4 regions of the Streptomyces sp. NPDC091972 genome follow, and region 4 is predicted to be linked to each of the others. Evidence: riboswitches for the same ligand, from Rfam matches in the RefSeq annotation. Region 4 holds a riboswitch; each other region holds the start of a gene.
What was found. Region 4 has a riboswitch for cyclic di-AMP ahead of ACIQJT_RS29480 (NlpC/P60 family protein). Riboswitches for the same ligand answer to the same signal wherever they lie in the genome.

Region 1 (4,416 bases), on a different contig from region 4:
ACCATCCACGACGTGGCCCGGGAGGCGGGCGTCTCGCGGGGCACCGTCTCCCGCTTCCTGAACGGCGGCCACTACGTCTCGCCCGCCGCCCGGCGGTCGGTCGAGACCGCCATCAGGAAGACCGGTTACGTGGTCAACCGGCACGCCCGCAGCCTCAGCACGGGCCGCTCGGACTCGGTGGCGTTCCTGCTGACCGAACCGCAGGAGAAGTTCTTCGAGGACCCCAACTTCAACGTCCTGCTGCGCGGTTGCACCGAGCGGCTCGCCCAGCACGACATCCCGCTGCTGCTGATGCTCGCCGAGAGCGACGACGACCGGCGCCGGCTGACCCGGTACATCACCTCGGGTCACGTCGACGGTGTGCTGCTGCTGTCCAACCACAGCGGCGACCCGGTCGCGGCCGAACTGCACGACGCCGGGATCCCGTTGGTGGTCTGCGGCAAGCCGATCGGGCGGGGCACCAAGGTGAGTTACGTGGCCGCGGCCGACCGGGAGGGCGCACAGGACATGGTCCGCCACCTCCTCGCGGGTGGCCGGCGCCGCGTCGGCATGGTCACCGGGCCGCTGGACATGCCGGGCGGCCCCGACCGGCTGGCCGGCTACCGGGACGTGCTCGCGGAGGCGGGCCTGCCCTACGACCCGGAGCTCGTCGTCGAGGGCGACTTCCGGCGCAGCGGTGGCGAACGGGCCGCCCGCCGCCTGCTCGCCCAGGCCCCGGACATGGACGCGGTGTTCGTCGCCTCCGACCTCATGGCCCTGGGCGTCGTGGGCGTCCTCCAGCAGGCCGGGCGTTCGGTCCCGGAGGACATCGCTGTCGGCGGCTTCGACGACTCACCGGCGGCCACCGCGATCGCCCCGGCCCTGACCACCATGCGCCAGCCCTTCGACCGCATCAGCGCCGAGATGGTCCGCATGCTCCTCGCCCAGATCGCCGGCGAGGACACGGCCGGGGTGATCCTCCCGACCGAACTGGTGGTGCGGGACTCGGCGTAGCCCGTCGGCGGCGCGGAAAGCCCGCGCCCGACGGGGTCCGCCGGCCTTCGCCGGGCCCTGCCGCCGAGGCCCCGGAAGCGGAACTGCCGTCAACGGATGTGAAAGCAGGAGCCGTCCGGTTCGCGTCGAGTCGGAGGGGCCAACCATCCGTATTCTCTGATCATGGCCGCCTCCCCCGCATATTCACTCATCGCCACCGACCTGGACGGCACGCTGCTGCGCGCCGACGACACCCTCTCCGACCGGTCGTTGGCCGTGCTCGCGCGGGTGGCCGCGGGGGGAGCCCGGCATCTCGTCGTGACGGGACGGCCGGCGCCCAGAGTGCGCCCGCTGCTCGACGACCTCGGCAGCACGGGGCTCGCGGTGTGCGGACAGGGCGCGCAGGTGTACGACGCCGGCGCGGACCGTCTGCTCTGGTCGGTGAACCTGGACCGGGAACTGGCCGAGACCGCGCTCGGCAAGATCGAGGCGGAGGTCGGGCAGGTGTACGCGGCCGTGGACCAGGACGGGGTCGACGGGCTCACGCTCATCGAGCCGGGCTATCTGATGCCCCATCCGACCCTGCCCGCCGTGCGGGTCGGCCGACGCGACGACCTGTGGTGCGAGCCGATCAGCAAGGTGCTGCTGCGCCACCCGTACCTGTCCGACGACGAGTTGGCGGGCACCGCGCGCTCGGTGGTGGGTTCGCTGGCGACGGTCACCATGTCGGGGCCCGGGACCGTCGAACTCCAGCCATGCGGCGTCACCAAGGCGACGGGCCTCGCACTCGCCGCCGAACACCTGGGACTGGGACCCGAGGTGACGATCGCCTTCGGGGACATGCCCAACGACATCCCCATGTTCGACTGGGCGGCCCGCGGGGTGGCGATGGCCAACGCCCACCCCGAACTCAAGGCCGTGGCCGACGAGGTGACCCTGTCGAACGAGGACGACGGCATCGCCGTCGTCCTCGAACGACTCTTCCCGCGGGCGTAGTCCCTAGTACGCGCCGAACACGTTGTCGATGGATCCGTACCGCTGGGCCGCGTAGTTGCAGGCCGCGGTGATGTTCGCCACCGGGTCGTACGGGTCCCACGAGGTGTTGGCCACGTGGTACGCGGCGAAGGTCGGGTCGATCACCTGGAGCAGGCCCTTGGAGGGCGTGCCGGCGGCCGCGTTGGAGTCCCAGAGGTTGATGGCGTAGGGGTTGCCGGAGGACTCACGGATGACGTTGCGGTAGATGCCGTCGTAGGAGCCGGGGATGCCGTGCTCCGCCATGACGGCGAGGGAGGCCCGGATCCAGCCGTCGAGGGTGTTGGGGTAGCCCAGCGTGGTCGCGGTCTGCTGGGGCGGGGTGGCCGCGGAGGCGCTGGTCGCGCCGATGAGCGGCAGGGCCAGGACGGCGACTCCGGTCCCGGCGACGGCGAGCTTGCGGGCGAGACGGCTGGTGCGGGGACGGCGGTGCTGAGCGGCAGCGGGCATGGCGAAGTTCCTCTCCGTCGCCTGCGAGGTGAGCTGTCGGGTTCGGGCGGGAGATGCCCGGACACACCTACGAAAGGCGTGACTTCACCCCGAGCCGTACCGGTATGTCCGAAGACGACCGTTCCGGCGACTTACCTGGTTCCCCCGCTCCTGCCATGGTTCTCGGTGGGTGTACGGGCGGTGGCAGGATTCGGCGTCCGTCCGACAGGCCGGGAACGTATGCGAGAGCACATGTCCGGAACAAGTGGCGAATTCACATGGGGTGCCTGTTGACCTTGGTGAGGGAGATTTGAGGCACTTGATCCTTTGCGTTCGCCAAGTCTCAACTCGCGCACGGTAGAAGGCGGATCGCAGGATTCCGGATGTCCGCCGACCCGCCTGCCCGAGTGGGCCAAGTCACAGCCGAACGCAAGAGGTGTAAAACGGTCAAGAAGCACCAACTCATGTGCAACCGGCTGCCCGTGGGATGCGCTTCTCCCACGCCCACCGGAAGACCACCTAGCCGCACCGGAGGTGGCGAAGTCCGCCCCCTCACCTGGTCGCGGGTCTGACGGTCGAGCCGGGCGAGCGGCGCCGCCGCCCCCGCGTGCATGTCCGGAGGGAGCCGGGGCCGCCGGACATGCCGACCCGGCCGTCGCACCAGGGCCGGCGCTGCCGGTCGCAGGGTGCCGTCCGGCCGGGCAGGTATTCGAGGATCGCGGGTACCGGTTCCGTGGTGAGCGGCCCGCATCGGCGGGTCCTGTCGGTCTCAGGGCACCGGTTTCACGACGAAGGCGGCTACTTACCTACAAATAGATTGATAGCCGTTCTTTTCAGGTGATCAAAAACATACCGGTCGTGATCCGATAGCGCCTGGCATGGACGGGGCGGGCGCTATCGGTGATCCAAAGGTGACCGGATACGCTGACTTGAGTGATGGCAGCGACCTATCGACATTTCGCGTAACCGCCAGTAGACACCAGCAGACAGGAGACCCCTCGTGACCGTCGTCGGGCCGTTCGGGCTGAGCGTGCGGGACCAGGCTCTGGAAGCCGATGTCCAGGCCGGATTGGCGGCTGTCGAGGAGGGACTGCTCGAGGCCACCAAGAGCGAGGTCCCCTTCATCACGGAGGCCGCCCAGCACCTGGTGCGCGCGGGCGGAAAGCGCTTCCGGCCGCTGCTCGTGATGCTCGCCGCCCAGTTCGGGGACCCCTACGCCCCGGGCGTGGTGCCGTCGGCCGTGGTGGTGGAGCTGACCCACCTCGCCACGCTGTACCACGACGACGTCATGGACGAGGCCGAGGTCCGGCGGGGCGTCGACAGCGCCAACACCCGCTGGGGCAACTCGGTGGCCGTGCTGACCGGCGACTTCCTGTTCGCCCGCGCCTCGCACATCCTGGCCGACCTCGGACCGGAGGCGGTCCGGGTGCAGTCGGAGGCGTTCGAGCGCCTGGTCACCGGCCAGATCCTGGAGACGGCCGGACCGCAGGACGGCCGGGACCCGGTCGAGCACTACCTGGACGTGCTCGGCGGCAAGACGGGCTCGCTCGTCGCGGTCTCGTGCCGCTTCGGCGCGATGATGTCGGGCGCCGACGAGACGGTCGTGGACGTCCTGACCCAGTACGGCGAGCGCCTCGGCGTCGCCTTCCAGCTGGCCGACGACGTCCTCGACATCGCCTCCGACTCCCACGAGTCCGGCAAGACACCGGGCACGGACCTGCGCGAGGGCATCCCGACCATGCCGGTCCTGCGACTGCGGGAGCGCGCCGCCCGGCTCGGCCTGGCCGACGACATCGCCCTGTGCGAGCTGCTCGACTCCGACCTCTCGGACGACACCCGGCACGCGAGGGCACTGGCGGCCCTGCGCACCCACCCCGCGCTGGAGCAGGCCCGCCGGGACACCGTGCGCTACGCGGAGGACGCGCGCGCGGCCCTGGCCCCGCTGCGGGAGTGCGACGCGAAGGCGGCGCTGATGGAGCTGTG
Region 2 (4,416 bases), on a different contig from region 4:
CTGTGAGGAAGCACCATGCTGGAGATCGCCGAGAACGGCCGTACGTGGATTCTGTCCGGGCCGGCCAGCAGTTACGCCCTGCACCTCACCGCCGAGGACGAGCTGCTGCACCTGCACTGGGGGCCGAGGATCGCCCTGGCCGACGCCGAGGCCCTCGCCGTGAGTCCGCTGCCCGAGTACTGGCCCTTCGAGTCCCCGCTGGACGGCCGCGAGGAGTACCCCGTCGAGGGCGGTCCCCGCTTCACCCGACCCGCCCTGTCCGTCCGCACCGACGAGCGGCGCGGCACCGAGTGGAGCTTCGAGGCGTACGACACCGAGGGCGACGAGCTGCGGCTGCGGTTCCGCGACGGCGGACTCACCGTCACGCTGCACTACCGGATGCGCGACGACGTCCTGGAGCGCTGGGTGACCCTCGACAACCAGGGCCCGGCCCCGGTCGAGCTGCTGCGCGCCGACTCCGCCACCTGGACCCTGCCCGACCGCGAGGACGGCTGGCGGCTCTCCCAGCTGCACGGCCGCTGGGCCGCCGAGTCCCTGCTCACCCGAACCCCCCTCACCTACGGCGAGAAGGTCATCGGCAGCCGTCGCGGCCACACCGGGCACCAGCACCTGCCGTGGGTCGCGCTCGACACCGACGCCACCGAGGAGCGGGGCGAGGTCTACGGCGTCGCCCTCGGCTGGTCGGGTTCCTGGCGCATCGCCGTGGCGCAACTGCCCGACGCGCGCGTGCAGATCACCGGCGGCGCCGGACACGACGACTCGGGGCTGCTCCGGCTGGCGGCCGGGGAGTCCTTCACGACGCCCGTCTTCGCGGGCCTCTGGAGCGACGCCGGCCACGGCGGCGCGAGCCGCGCCTGGCACGCCTACCAGCGGGCGTACGTCATCCCGGACGCGGACCAGGACCGGCCCGTGCTGTTCAACTCCTGGGAGGCCACGAACTTCGACATCTCCGAGGAGCAGCAGGGCACCCTCGCCCGGCGGGCCGCGGCGATCGGTGTCGAGCTGTTCGTGGTCGACGACGGCTGGTTCGGCGCCCGCACCAGCGACCGGGCCGGCCTCGGCGACTGGGTGCCCAACCCCGACCGGTTCCCCTCCGGCCTCAAGCCGCTCGGTGACCAGGTGCACGCGCTCGGCATGCAGTTCGGCATCTGGGTCGAGCCGGAGATGATCAACCCGGACAGTGAGCTGTACCGCGCCCACCCGGACTGGGTGCAGTTCCAGACAGGACGAAAGCGGACGGAGTTCCGCAACCAGCTCGTGCTGAACCTCGCGCGCGAGGACGTCCAGGAGTACCTCTGGGAGCAGCTCGACACCCTGCTCTCCTCGGCCCCGATCGACTACGTGAAGTGGGACTTCAACCGCTGCTTCACCGATGCGGGCTGGCCAGGCGACGCCTACCCGCAGCGCCTGTGGGTCGACCATGTGCGCGGCTTCTACGCCCTCCTGGACCGGTTGCGGGAGGCCCACCCGGGCGTGGCCTTCGAGTCCTGCTCCGGGGGTGGCGGCCGGATCGACCTCGGGGTGCTCAGCCGCACCGACCAGGTGTGGACCTCGGACAACACCGACCCCCTGGACCGGCTCGCCATCCAGCACGGCTTCAGCCAGATCCATCCCGCGCGAGTGATGGCCGCCTGGGTCACCGACAGCCCCAACACCCAGCTCAACGGCAGGGTGAGCTCGCTGCGGTTCCGGTTCGTGAGCGCCATGGCCGGAGTGCTGGGAGTCGGCGGGGACCTCACGGAGTGGACCGACGAGGAGCTTGCCGAAGCCCGTCGGTGGGTGGACCTCTACAAGGAGATCCGGCCCGTGGTGCAGCGCGGCGACCTCCACCGCCTGCGGCCTCCGAGGGGCGGGCTGAGCGCGGTGCAGTACGTCCTCGGGGACGAGACCGTCGTTCTCGCCTGGCTCCAGGCGCAGTCGTACGGCGAGCCCGTCCCCGCGCTGCGGCTGCGCGGACTGGACCCGACAGCGACGTATGAATGCCTCGAAACGGGTGAAGTGCACCGAGGGGGCGTACTGCTGCATCACGGACTTCGTACCGGTTTGCGCGGAGATCTCGATGCGGCTGTTATCCGGCTGCGCCTCATCTAGGGCATCTGTCCTGTTTGGTGCTTTGCGCCCAACTCCGCTCAGGATGAGGGGCCCTGTGAATTCGTGGCGTGAGCAGCGTCATATCCGTGACGGTGCGTCGCGCGTCATGTTCACGTAATTCATGGGCCCCTCAAGGGGATTTGGCTGGGTGAAGGGTGCCCTATTCACGCAGGGTGACCGGTAATTCCCATGAGGGATCAACGGAAACGCCCGCACGGGCAACCCCTCACTTGTCCCTTTGCGTCTTGCTCGTTTACGTTCGCCACCGATCCGGTCGGACGCCCAATCCTGCCGCCGAACGGATTCCGCACATCCACTCACCCGTGTACGGCAGGAGCGGGGGACCCACAGGCACAACCGCCTGTTCCGGTCTCCGGAACAGGCTAGGGGTCAAGTCGCGTCTCGGCGCGGCCGAGCATCTCCAGCTCGCACCCGACAGCTCACCTCGCAGGCGCCGGAGAGGAATTCGTCATGCCCGCGAAGGGTAAGCACCGCCGTCCGAAGTCCCAGCGCTTCGCCCGCTCGATCGCCGTCGCCGGAACCGGGGGCGCCGCGCTCGCCCTCCCGCTCATGGGGGCCACCGGAGCGCACGCCGCGCCTTCCCAGTCCGTTTCGGAAAAGGCCGTTCAGTCGCTTCCGGTCACGCAGAAGTCCGTTGAAAAGACGGCCGCGAAGAAGGACAGCGCGAAGACCGCGACCGTGCGCACCTATTCGGTGCGGGTCGGCGACTATCTCTCGAAGATCGCCGACGAGCAGCACGTCAGTGGTGGCTGGAAGAAGCTGTACGCCGAAAATCGTGAGGCCGTCGGTGACGACCCGTCGCTGATCCACCCCGGTCTGAAGCTCTCGATCGGCAAGAAGGCCAAGACGGGCGCCACGAAGTCCCAGTCGTCCTCTTCGTCTTCCTCGGCGAAGACCGAGAAGGCGAAGACCCAGAAGGCGGAGGCGAAGAAGTCCTCGTCCGCCAAGCCTGCGACCGCCACCCAGAGCACCCGGAGTGCGACCACCGCCGGCGGCTTCACGCTTCCGGTCAGCGGTGCCACCGTCGGCACCGGGTACCGCGTCTCGGGCAGCATGTGGTCCAGCGGCTACCACACCGGCGTCGACTTCGTCGTCCCGACCGGCACCTCCCTCAAGGCCGTGGGCGCGGGCACCGTCGTCTCCGCGGGCTGGGGCGGCGCCTACGGCAACCAGGTCGTCATCAAGCTGGCCGACGGCTACTACGCGCAGTACGCCCACCTGTCCCAGCTCTCCGTCTCGGCCGGCCAGGCCGTGACCGCGGGCCAGCAGATCGGCCTCTCGGGGGCGACCGGCAACGTGACCGGCCCGCACCTGCACTTCGAGATCCGCACCACGCCGGACTACGGCTCCGACGTGGACCCGGTCGCCTACCTCCGTTCGAAGGGCGTCGCCGTCGGCTGACGACGCCTCATGTGCCACCGAAGGCCGGACCCCGATCCCCGGGTCCGGCCTTCGGTGTGTGCGGGGAGAGCGCTGCGGCTGTACCGGCCTGCGGTTTCATGATCGCTTCGTTGCGTTCTTGTGGCGGGCGCGCTCGGGGCGTCGACAGGCGGGGGAGGGGCGGGGCACAGTGAACTCCATTGCCGCGCAAGCGCTTTCTGGGGATCCAGTCCCTGCACGAAAGGACCGTCCGCCATGACGACCACGCGTAGAGCCTTCGGAGCCCTCGCCGCCGGTGCCGCCCTGGCGGCCCTCGCCCCCGCGGCCCCCGCGAGCGCCGCGGGTGCCGCGCCTCGCCACCGCCGCCTCCTCGCCCATGACGACTTCCGGCACGGCCTCGCCCGCTGGGCCGTGGAACTGGAGCAGGGCGGCACGGTCACCGCGCGGCGCGGGATCCTGGAGGTCGACGTGCCGGCCGGTGCGACGATCTGGTTCCGGCAGCCGCTCGAAGGGCCGTACGTCCTGGAGTACACCGCCACGCCCGTGTCCGCGGGCGGGGTCAACGACCGGGTGTCCGACCTGAACAACTTCTGGAACGCGGTCGACGTCCGGTCCCCCGACGACCTCTTCGCCACCCACCGGAGCGGGGCGCTCGCGGAGTACGACCACCTGAAGACGTACTACTCCGGCTACGGCGCCAACTACAACACCACGACACGGCTGCGCCGCTACGTCGGTGAACCGGGCGTACGGCCCCTGGTCCTCGACTACACCGAACCGCTGCTGGTGGCGAACGAGCCGAACCGGGTGCGGATCGTCTCCGACGGTTCCACGGTGCGGTGGTGGAACAACGGGCGGCTCGTCTTCGACCACGTCGACCCGGAGCCGTACACGCGCGGGCACTTCGCGTTCCGGACCACCTGG
Region 3 (4,416 bases), on a different contig from region 4:
TATGGCGGTGCTGGAGCGGGCGGCGCCGGGACACGTGGAGACGGTCCGTGGCGCGCTGTTCGACCGGCTCACCCCGGAACAGGTGGGGCAGTTGGAGGAGATCTTCACGAGTGTCACCGCGGGACTCCAGGGGGAGGGCGGACCCGCCGAGGAGGTTCCGTGGCGCCGGCGGTCCTCCCCGTCCTGCTCCTGAGGGTGCGTGTGACGAGTGCCATAAAGGCGTTGCTTCAAATTTAAAGCATGAGGTAGGGTCTCGATCAGTAGGACTGCTTCAAAACTGAAGCAGATATGCCCACGGAGCGGAGTACCCGCATGCCCGACCTGCCCGCCGCCACCCAGCGCTCCCGCGTCCACGTCCCGCTGCGCTTCGGGGACGGCTACCGCGTCGACGCCGAGCTCGTCACCTTCCACGGCCTGGCCGACGGGCGGGAGCACCTCGCCGTCGTCCTCGGCGACCCCGCCCCCGGCACCGTCCCGCTGGTGCGGCTGCACTCCGAGTGCCTCACCGGTGACGTCTTCGGCTCCGCCCGCTGCGACTGCGGCCCGCAACTGCGCGAGGCGGTCGAGCGCATAGCCGAGCGCGGCGGCGTCCTGCTCTACCTCCGCCAGGAGGGCCGCGGCATCGGCCTCTACAACAAGCTCGACGCGTACGCCCTCCAGGACCAGGGTCTCGACACCTACGCCGCGAACACCGCGCTGGGCCTGCCCGAGGACGCCCGCGACTACACGGCGGCCGCGCAGATGCTGACCGCCCTGGGCATCGGCGAACTCGACCTGCTCTCCAACAACCCCGACAAGGCGGGTCAGTTGAGGGACCTCGGGATCGGCGTCCACGACCGCGTCCCGACCGGCGTCTTCACCACCGCCCACAACGTCCGCTACCTCCGCGCGAAGGTCCTCCAGACCCAGCACACGCTGCCGCTGGGCGAGTTGACGGAGCTCGGGGTCGGCTGACGGCCGCCCGGGCGGGTGCTCACTCGCCGGAGCCGCCCGCACCGCCCTCGTGGTCCCGCACCCAGTTCCGGTGGGCGCCCGAGCCCTCGCGGCCGGGCGAGAGCCTCAGCACGGTCCCGTCGTCGATCTGCTCCAGGCTCGTCACCACGTAGCGGGAGCCCGTGTGCACCGCCAGCCTGATGCTGCCGTTGCCGAACTCCGTCACCCGCAGCGTCCGGCCGCCGGAGAGCGGGATGTCCCGCTTCCCGATCTCCGCCGGCCGCCCGTCGGCTGCCGTCATGTCCCCTCCTCGTTCCTGTGAGGAGCGCCACGGTACGCCGCTCCGCGCGGCCACCGGGGCCCCTGGAACAACCCTGGCGCGAACCACCTCGCGGATGACGTATGCTGGTCACACAACGACGCGGGGTGGAGCAGCTCGGTAGCTCGCTGGGCTCATAACCCAGAGGTCGCAGGTTCAAATCCTGTCCCCGCTACTGAAGGCTCAGGGCCGGAATCCAGTGAATGGGTTCCGGCCCTGAGTGTTTGTGCGTCCGCGCCCGGCCGGAGGGTTCGCAGCGGCCTTCGTCACGCCGGGTGAGCGGATGGGCGCCCTCCGCATAGCGACTGACACACCGTCAACACCCCTGTGCCGTCTGAGTCGTGGTCAACTCGCCCGTTTTTCACCGTTCATGGGCCGTAAGTCCAGCGGGATTTCGTTAATGATCAAGCGGAACAGCTTGGAATCGGGCCCCCGGGTCTATTAACGTTCGATAACGCAGCGCGGTCGTCCCAGCCGTCACAAGAGACGGCTCCGTGCTCACGCGCCGAATTCCGCAAGGGAACCGGGGAACCACCACCTTGGGGTGAATCGCTCGTAGTCCGCCGTGGCAGCACGGTGGATATACGCGCGTAGGAGACCTTCCTGCTCCGAACCCGTCAGCTAACCCGGTAGGCGAGAAGGAAGGAAAGGAGTGCGCCCACGTGGCGTCCAACCCGCCTGCCCCCGAGGCGCCGTACGTTCCGAGCGACACCCTCGTGTACGGCGGCTACCGTGCCGACGACGAGGCTCCGCTCGGCGAGTGGAACCCGACCGCGGACTCCCTCGCTCCCGTACGAGGCCGGCATCGCGTAGCAAAGCAGCGTGGCGGCGGATTCGCCCGTAGCTCCACCGTCCTGGGCGTCGGCGTCATAGCCGCGGTCAGCGCGGGCGGGATGGCCAGCGCCAACACCGGCAAGCCGCCGGTCTCCATCTCGATGCCGGACCTGCCCAACGTGGGCTCGCTCATCTCGGACGACTCCGACCCGGCCGCCGCCGACACGAGCGCCTTCAGCAGCGTCGGCGCCACCACCGCCGGCACCGCCGAGGGCGCCTCGGACGCCGGTGAGGCACTGCGCTCGCGCATCCTGGCCCAGGCCGAGGTGCAGCAGGACCAGATCGACACCAAGGCCGCCCAGGCCGTCGCGGACGCCGCCCAGAAGGAGGCCGACGCGGCCGCCGCCAAGGCGGAGAAGGAAGCCCAGGAGAAGGCCGCCGCCGCCAAGAAGAAGGCGGAGGAGGAGGCCGCGAAGAAGGCCGAGGCGGAGCGCCTGGCCGAGCTCGCCAAGCAGTACACGCTGCCGACCTCGTCGTACACCATCACCTCGACCTTCGGTCAGGCCGGTTCCCTGTGGTCCTCCGGCTACCACACGGGCCTCGACTTCGCCGCCCCCACGGGCACGCTCATCAAGGCGGTCCACAGCGGCACCATCACGGAGGCCGGCTGGGCCGGCTCCTACGGCTACCGCACGATCCTCACCCTCGACGACGGCACCGAGCTGTGGTTCTGCCACCAGTCCTCGATCAGCGTCAGCGTCGGCCAGAAGGTCGCCACCGGTGACGTCATCGGCCGCGTGGGCGCCACGGGCAACGTGACCGGCGCGCACCTGCACCTGGAGGTCCACCCGGGCGGCTCCGCCGACGGGATCGACCCGATGGCGTGGCTGCGCGGCAAGGGTCTCAACCCCTGACCCTCCCCCGCGAACTCCGACAGCCCTGACGACGTCCCCCCGACGTCAGGGCTGTCGGTGTGTCGGAGCAGCCGACCCCGCTTGTTTGCGAGGACTTTGCGGCCGTGCCGGAAGGCCGGCGTCCGGCACTGGCGTTGACGTATGGCATGACTTCTCTTCGCAAGCTCGGCTCCTCCGGCCTCGAGGTCTTCCCGCTCTCCCTCGGCGGCAACGTGTTCGGCTGGACCGCCGACGAGGCCACCTCGTTCGCCGTCCTCGACGCCTACACCGCGGCCGGCGGCAACTTCCTCGACACGGCCGACTCGTACTCGGCATGGGTGGACGGCAACTCCGGTGGCGAGTCCGAGACCATCATCGGAAAGTGGCTGGCGGCCCGCGGCAACCGCGACGACGTCCTCATCGCCACGAAGGTCAGCCAGCACCCCGACTACCCGGGCCTGAGCGCGGCGAACATCAAGGCGGCGGCGGACGCCTCGCTGCGCCGCCTCGGCACCGACCGCATCGACCTGTACTACACCCACTACGACAAGCCGGAGACACCCGTCGAGGAGATCATCGGCGCGCTGGACGAGCTGGTGAAGGCGGGCAAGGTACGGGCGATCGGAGCCTCCAACATCTCCGCCGCGCGCCTTGCGGAGTCCCTCGACTTCTCCGACCGCGAGGGCCTCGCGCGCTACACCGCCCTCCAGCCCCACTACAACCTCGTCTCGCGGGACACCTACGAGGGCGAACTCCAGGCCGTCGCCTCCCGGCAGGGTCTCGCCGCCGTCCCGTACTTCGCCCTCGCCTCCGGGTTCCTCACCGGCAAGTACCGCGTCGGCGAGACCGTGGAGAGCCGGCGCAGCGCGGGTGCCGCCAAGCACCTGGAGACCGAGCGCGGCCGGAAGGTGCTCGCGGCGCTCGACGACATCGCCGAGTCCCACACCGTCCCGGTCGCCACGGTCGCCCTCGCCTGGCTCGCCGCCCAGCCGACGGTCGCGGCCCCGATCGCGTCCGCCCGCACGGTGGAGCAGCTCCCGGCGCTGCTGAGGGTGGCGGAGCTGACCCTGACGGAGGAGGAGCTGGGGCGCCTGACGGAGGCGTCGGCGTAAGGGGAGGCCGGCCTACGTCCGGTACGGGTTGTACGCGGGGTAGGGCACCGCGTGCGCCGGGTGGACCGGGTGCGCCTGCTGGGCGGGGTGGGGCGGGTGGCCGTACACCCCGTACACCGGCCAGGGCGGCGCGGCCACCGGTACCGGGGGTGCCGTCGTCCGGGCCGCGTGGTCCAGGGCGGGGCGGGCCACGTCCCGCCGGCGCCACAGCTCGTGCAGCAGCTCCCGCTCCCGTACGACGAAGTCGGCGTTCGCCCGGCCGAGCCGTCCCCGGCGCCGCAGGAACGCCAACGACGTCGCGTACGCCTCGTACTGCGCGACCGCCCGCGCCGCCGCCCGCCCGCCGAACTGCCGCCGCGCGTACTCCCGCGCTATCCGCCGGGCC
Region 4 (4,416 bases):
CGTACGCAGCTCCTCCATCAGCACGTTGAACCGCTTGACGGCGTTGGTGGAGCGCGCGGCCATGCCGTACGCCTCGTCGACGCGCTTGAGCGCCTGCGGGAAGCTGATCCTCTCGCGCTGGGACAGGGCGTCGATCATCGCCTCGGCGCGGTCGCCGATGCCCCGCTTGGGGACGTTCAGGATGCGCCGCAGGGGTACGGAGTCCTCGGGGTTGGCGAGGACGCGCAGGTAGGCCAGGACGTCCCGGACCTCCTTGCGCTCGTAGAAGCGGACGCCGCCGACGACCTTGTAGGGCAGGCCGACGCGGATGAAGACCTCTTCGAAGACACGGGACTGCGCGTTGGTGCGGTAGAAGACGGCGACGTCGCCGGCCTTCGCCTCGCCCGCGTCGGTGAGGCGGTCTATCTCGTCGGCGACGAACTGCGCCTCGTCGTGCTCGGTGTCTGCGACATAGCCGGTGATGCGCGCGCCCGCGCCCGCGTTGGTCCACAGGTTCTTGGGGCGGCGGGACTCGTTGCGCTCGATGACGGCGTTGGCGGCGGTGAGGATCGTCTGGGTGGAGCGGTAGTTCTGCTCCAGCAGGATCGTCGTCGCGTCCGGGTAGTCCTCCTCGAACTGGAGGATGTTGCGGATGGTCGCACCGCGGAAGGCGTAGATCGACTGGTCGGCGTCACCGACGACACACAGCTCGGCGGGCGGCAGGTCCTGCTCGCTCGGCGGTACGTCCACCGGGTGCTCGGAGGTCCCGACCAGCTCTCTGACCAGGGCGTACTGTGCGTGGTTGGTGTCCTGGTACTCGTCGACGAGGACGTGCCGGAAGCGGCGGCGGTAGTGCTCGGCGACGTCGGGGAACGCCCGGAGCAGGTTGACCGTCGTCATGATCAGGTCGTCGAAGTCGAGGGCGTTGGCCTCGCGGAGCCGCGACTGGTACATGGCGTAGGCCTGCGCGAGGGTCTTCTCGAAGCCGTCCGTGGCCTGGGCGGCGAAGTCCTCCTCGTCGATCAGCTCGTTCTTCAGGTTGCTGATCTTGGCGCTGAAGGACTTCGGCGGGTACCGCTTGGGGTCGAGGTCCAGGTCGCGGCAGACCAGGGCCATGAGCCGCTTGGAGTCGGCGGCGTCGTAGATCGAGAACGACGAGGTGAACCCGAGCTTCTTCGACTCCTTGCGCAGGATCCGCACGCAGGCGCTGTGGAAGGTCATGACCCACATCGCGTTCGCGCGCGGGCCGACGAGCTGCTCGACGCGCTCCTTCATCTCGCCCGCGGCCTTGTTGGTGAAGGTGATCGCGAGGATCTGGCCGGGGTGGACATGGCGCTCGCCGAGGAGGTGGGCGATGCGGTGGGTGAGCACCCGGGTCTTGCCGGAGCCGGCGCCGGCCACGATGAGCAGGGGGCTGCCGGAGTGCACGACGGCCGCGCGCTGGTTCTCGTTCAGCCCCTCCAGGAGGGCGGCCGGGTCCACCACGGGGCGCGGGGCGCCGTCGCGGTAGTAGGCGTCCCGGTCCGGGGGCACGTCGAACTTCCCGCCGAACAGGTCGTGCGGGACCTGCTCCGGCACGTGCTCGTCCTCGGGCGGCGGCGGGGGTTCCTCCGCGTGCCCGCGAGGGGCCTGGAGGTCCGCCAGGAAGCTGTCGTCAAAGAGGCTGCTCATCGCTCTCCGAGTCTAGGGTGCCCCACTGACAGACCGCCGCCGCCCCGAGAACATCGCCCGAATCACCGCCCCACCCCGGCCGCCGGAAGCCGCCCCGGAAACGGGCGGGCGTCACCACTCCGACCAATGCGCCAGGTGCTGATAAATCACCGCACAACGACCGCGCGGAACGGCGCCTGGGACGAAGGTCACGAAAATGTATCGGGCATATCGAACATCAACCTTCACACGCGCCACACCGGTTGGCTACCGTTCCCGCAGGCCGTACGACCCCCTCCGGCGAACGTCGCCGGGCCGCACGGCCTCCGCCGAGTCCGCAGCGCCGCCGCGCGCCCGGAGCCGGGGACCCACCGAACCTGGGGTGAATCGGCCGCCTCCCGCGCGGGGAGAGCCGTAGGGCAAACCTTCCGACGCACGACGCCCGAACCCGACAGCTAACTCGGCAGGCGGAGCACGGAAGGAGTCGCCTCCCTTGGCGTCGCACCGCAAGTCGCGTCCCGCCGGTACGCGCGTGGCAGGCATACGGACCCCGGCCCTCGCGACGGCCGCCCTGACCTCCGTGGCCCTGCTGTCCCAGTCGGCGAACGCCGCGCCGGCCGATGACAAGCCGAGTCTCGAAGAGGTCGAGAAGAAGGTCGACGACCTCTACCGCCAGGCCGAGTCGGCGACCGACAACTACAACGCGGCCAAGGAGAAGACGGCCAGGCAGCGCAAGCAGGTCGACACGCTCCTCGACGACGTCGCCCGGCGCACCCAGAAGCTCAACGAGGCGCGGGAGGAGCTCGGCGCGTTCGCCGCGGCCCAGTACCGCACCGGCGCCGCCGCGCCCGACACGGCGACCTTCCTGCTCGCGGACACCCCGCAGGACTACTTCGACCAGACCCAGCTCATGGGCCGCCTGACCAGCCGCCAGAAGGGCGCGGTCGACGACTACGTCACCGAGCAGTCGGACACGATGAAGAAGCGCCAGGAGGCCTCCCAGAGCCTCCAGGCGCTCACCGAGACGCAGAGCGACCTGAGGACCGCCAAGGCGACCGTCCAGAAGAAGCTCGCCGACGCGCGGGAGCTGCTGTCCGAGCTGACGGCCCAGGAGAAGGCGCGTTTCGCGGCGATCGAGCAGCGCAGGCAGCAGGAGGCGGCTCGCAAGGCGGCGGAGCTCGCGCAGCAGCAGGCGGCGGCGCAGAAGGCCGCACAGGAGACCGCGCAGGAGACCGCCGCCCCGCAGGACACGGCCTCGACGGCGCCCGACTCCTCGTACGCCACCAAGGCCGCCAAGGCCCTCGCGTTCGCCCGGGCGCAGATCGGCAAGCCGTACGTCTGGGGCGCCACCGGCCCCGACTCCTACGACTGCTCAGGGCTCACCCAGGCCGCCTGGAAGGCCGCCGGCGTCGACCTCCCCCGCGTCACCTACGACCAGGTCAACGCCGGCACCACGGTCTCCCTGGCCGACGCCCAGCCCGGTGACCTGGTCTTCTTCTACGACGACATCAGCCACGTCGGCCTCTACATCGGCAACGGCATGATGATCCACGCTCCCAAGCCGGGCGCGTACGTCCGCGAGGAGTCGATCTACTACGACGGCGAGTCGGCGATCCACAGCGTGGTCCGCCCGGCCTGAGCCCGGCGCTCGGAGTTCCGTCCCGCCCCGCGCCGCCCCGGGACCCGCACTCGCGTGCATTTCACGCGCGCGCGTGCGCGCCCCGCCGCCACGGCGCGGGGCGCTTCCTAGCATCGCCCCATGCCCGGTACCTCCCAGCACTCCGCCCAGCGCATCCGGTGGGCGCAGCGCCCGCCCGCGGTCGGGGCCGCGGTGCTGGCGACCGGCATCCTGTCGGTCGGGCTCCGTCTGACCGGCCACGAGACGCTGTCCCGCATCGCCCTGGTGCTCGGATGCGCGGCCTGGCTCGGGCTGGCCGCCGACTTCGCCGTACGACTGCTGCGGCAGCGCGCGCGATGGGTCGCGGACGCCGGGACACCGGGCGCCCTGACGGCCGTGGCGGCGACCACCGTGCTCGGCACCCGCTTCTCCCTGCTGAGCCGGCAGGCCCTCGCCGAGGCGCTGCTGACCCTGTCCGCCCTGCTGTGGCCGCCGCTGATCACGCTGGTCATGAGGCACTGGAGGCCGCGGATGCCCGGCGGGGTGTTCCTGTGCTGCGTGGCCACCCAGGGCCTCGCGGTCCTCGGTGCCACCCTCGCGGCGGCCGAGTCCGCGGCCTGGCTCGCGCACACCGCGCTGGTCCTGTTCTGGCTCGGCCTGGTCCTCTACGGCATCGCGCTGTTCCGCTTCGACCTGCGCCAGGTCCTGGAGGGACCGGGCGACCAGTGGATCGCGGGCGGCGCGCTCGCCGTCTCGGCGCTCGCCGGCTCCGAACTCCTCGCCGCCGACAGCGTGCGCCTGTACCTGTGGAACGACGACGACCGCGCAGTCCTGCGCGCGGTGACCCTCACCCTGTTGGTGCTCGGCCTGGCCTGCTACGCCGTACTGCTGGCCGCCGAGTTCGTACGGCCCCGCACGCGTTACGACGTGCGCCGCTGGGCCACCGTGTTCCCGATGGGGATGACGGCGGTCGCGACGCTGTCGGTCTCCGCCGCCGTGGACGTCCCGTGGCTCGGCACGCCCGGTGAGGTGCTGCTGTGGATCTCCGTGGCGGCCTGGTCGGCCGTCGCGGCGGGGGCGGTCGGCTCCGCCCGGGCGGCCGTCAGGTCCAGAGCACCGCGATGAAGACGTTGGCCGTGGTCAGCGCGCCGACCAGGCCGAACAGGCTC

Region 1: linked by a shared signal. The riboswitch ahead of ACIQJT_RS39445 (transglycosylase SLT domain-containing protein) and the one ahead of ACIQJT_RS29480 (NlpC/P60 family protein) in region 4 are both predicted to bind cyclic di-AMP.
Region 2: linked by a shared signal. The riboswitch ahead of ACIQJT_RS00975 (peptidoglycan DD-metalloendopeptidase family protein) and the one ahead of ACIQJT_RS29480 (NlpC/P60 family protein) in region 4 are both predicted to bind cyclic di-AMP.
Region 3: linked by a shared signal. The riboswitch ahead of ACIQJT_RS39005 (M23 family metallopeptidase) and the one ahead of ACIQJT_RS29480 (NlpC/P60 family protein) in region 4 are both predicted to bind cyclic di-AMP.

What each region holds. Positions count from the first base shown of each region.
Region 1 is NZ_JBIVSV010000021.1:189-4,604, reverse strand. Features, by position in the region: gene ACIQJT_RS39455 (LacI family DNA-binding transcriptional regulator) at 1-993, shown strand, start outside; gene ACIQJT_RS39450 (HAD family hydrolase) at 1,156-1,968, shown strand; gene ACIQJT_RS39445 (transglycosylase SLT domain-containing protein) at 1,972-2,454, opposite strand; cyclic di-AMP (ydaO/yuaA leader) riboswitch at 2,460-2,660, opposite strand; gene ACIQJT_RS39440 (polyprenyl synthetase family protein) at 3,434-4,416, shown strand, end outside.
Region 2 is NZ_JBIVSV010000001.1:216,305-220,720, forward strand. Features, by position in the region: gene ACIQJT_RS00970 (alpha-galactosidase) at 16-2,091, shown strand; cyclic di-AMP (ydaO/yuaA leader) riboswitch at 2,388-2,558, shown strand; gene ACIQJT_RS00975 (peptidoglycan DD-metalloendopeptidase family protein) at 2,563-3,513, shown strand; gene ACIQJT_RS00980 (DUF6250 domain-containing protein) at 3,748-4,416, shown strand, end outside.
Region 3 is NZ_JBIVSV010000020.1:20,236-24,651, reverse strand. Features, by position in the region: gene ACIQJT_RS39025 (MarR family transcriptional regulator) at 1-193, shown strand, start outside; gene ribA (GTP cyclohydrolase II) at 313-954, shown strand; gene ACIQJT_RS39015 (hypothetical protein) at 974-1,234, opposite strand; tRNA gene ACIQJT_RS39010 (tRNA-Met) at 1,354-1,427, shown strand; cyclic di-AMP (ydaO/yuaA leader) riboswitch at 1,746-1,903, shown strand; gene ACIQJT_RS39005 (M23 family metallopeptidase) at 1,915-2,940, shown strand; gene ACIQJT_RS39000 (aldo/keto reductase) at 3,087-4,031, shown strand; gene ACIQJT_RS38995 (PrsW family intramembrane metalloprotease) at 4,044-4,416, opposite strand, start outside.
Region 4 is NZ_JBIVSV010000011.1:151,501-155,916, forward strand. Features, by position in the region: gene pcrA (DNA helicase PcrA) at 1-1,650, opposite strand, end outside; cyclic di-AMP (ydaO/yuaA leader) riboswitch at 1,947-2,114, shown strand; gene ACIQJT_RS29480 (NlpC/P60 family protein) at 2,123-3,268, shown strand; gene ACIQJT_RS29485 (tellurite resistance/C4-dicarboxylate transporter family protein) at 3,389-4,372, shown strand; gene ACIQJT_RS29490 (hypothetical protein) at 4,350-4,416, opposite strand, start outside.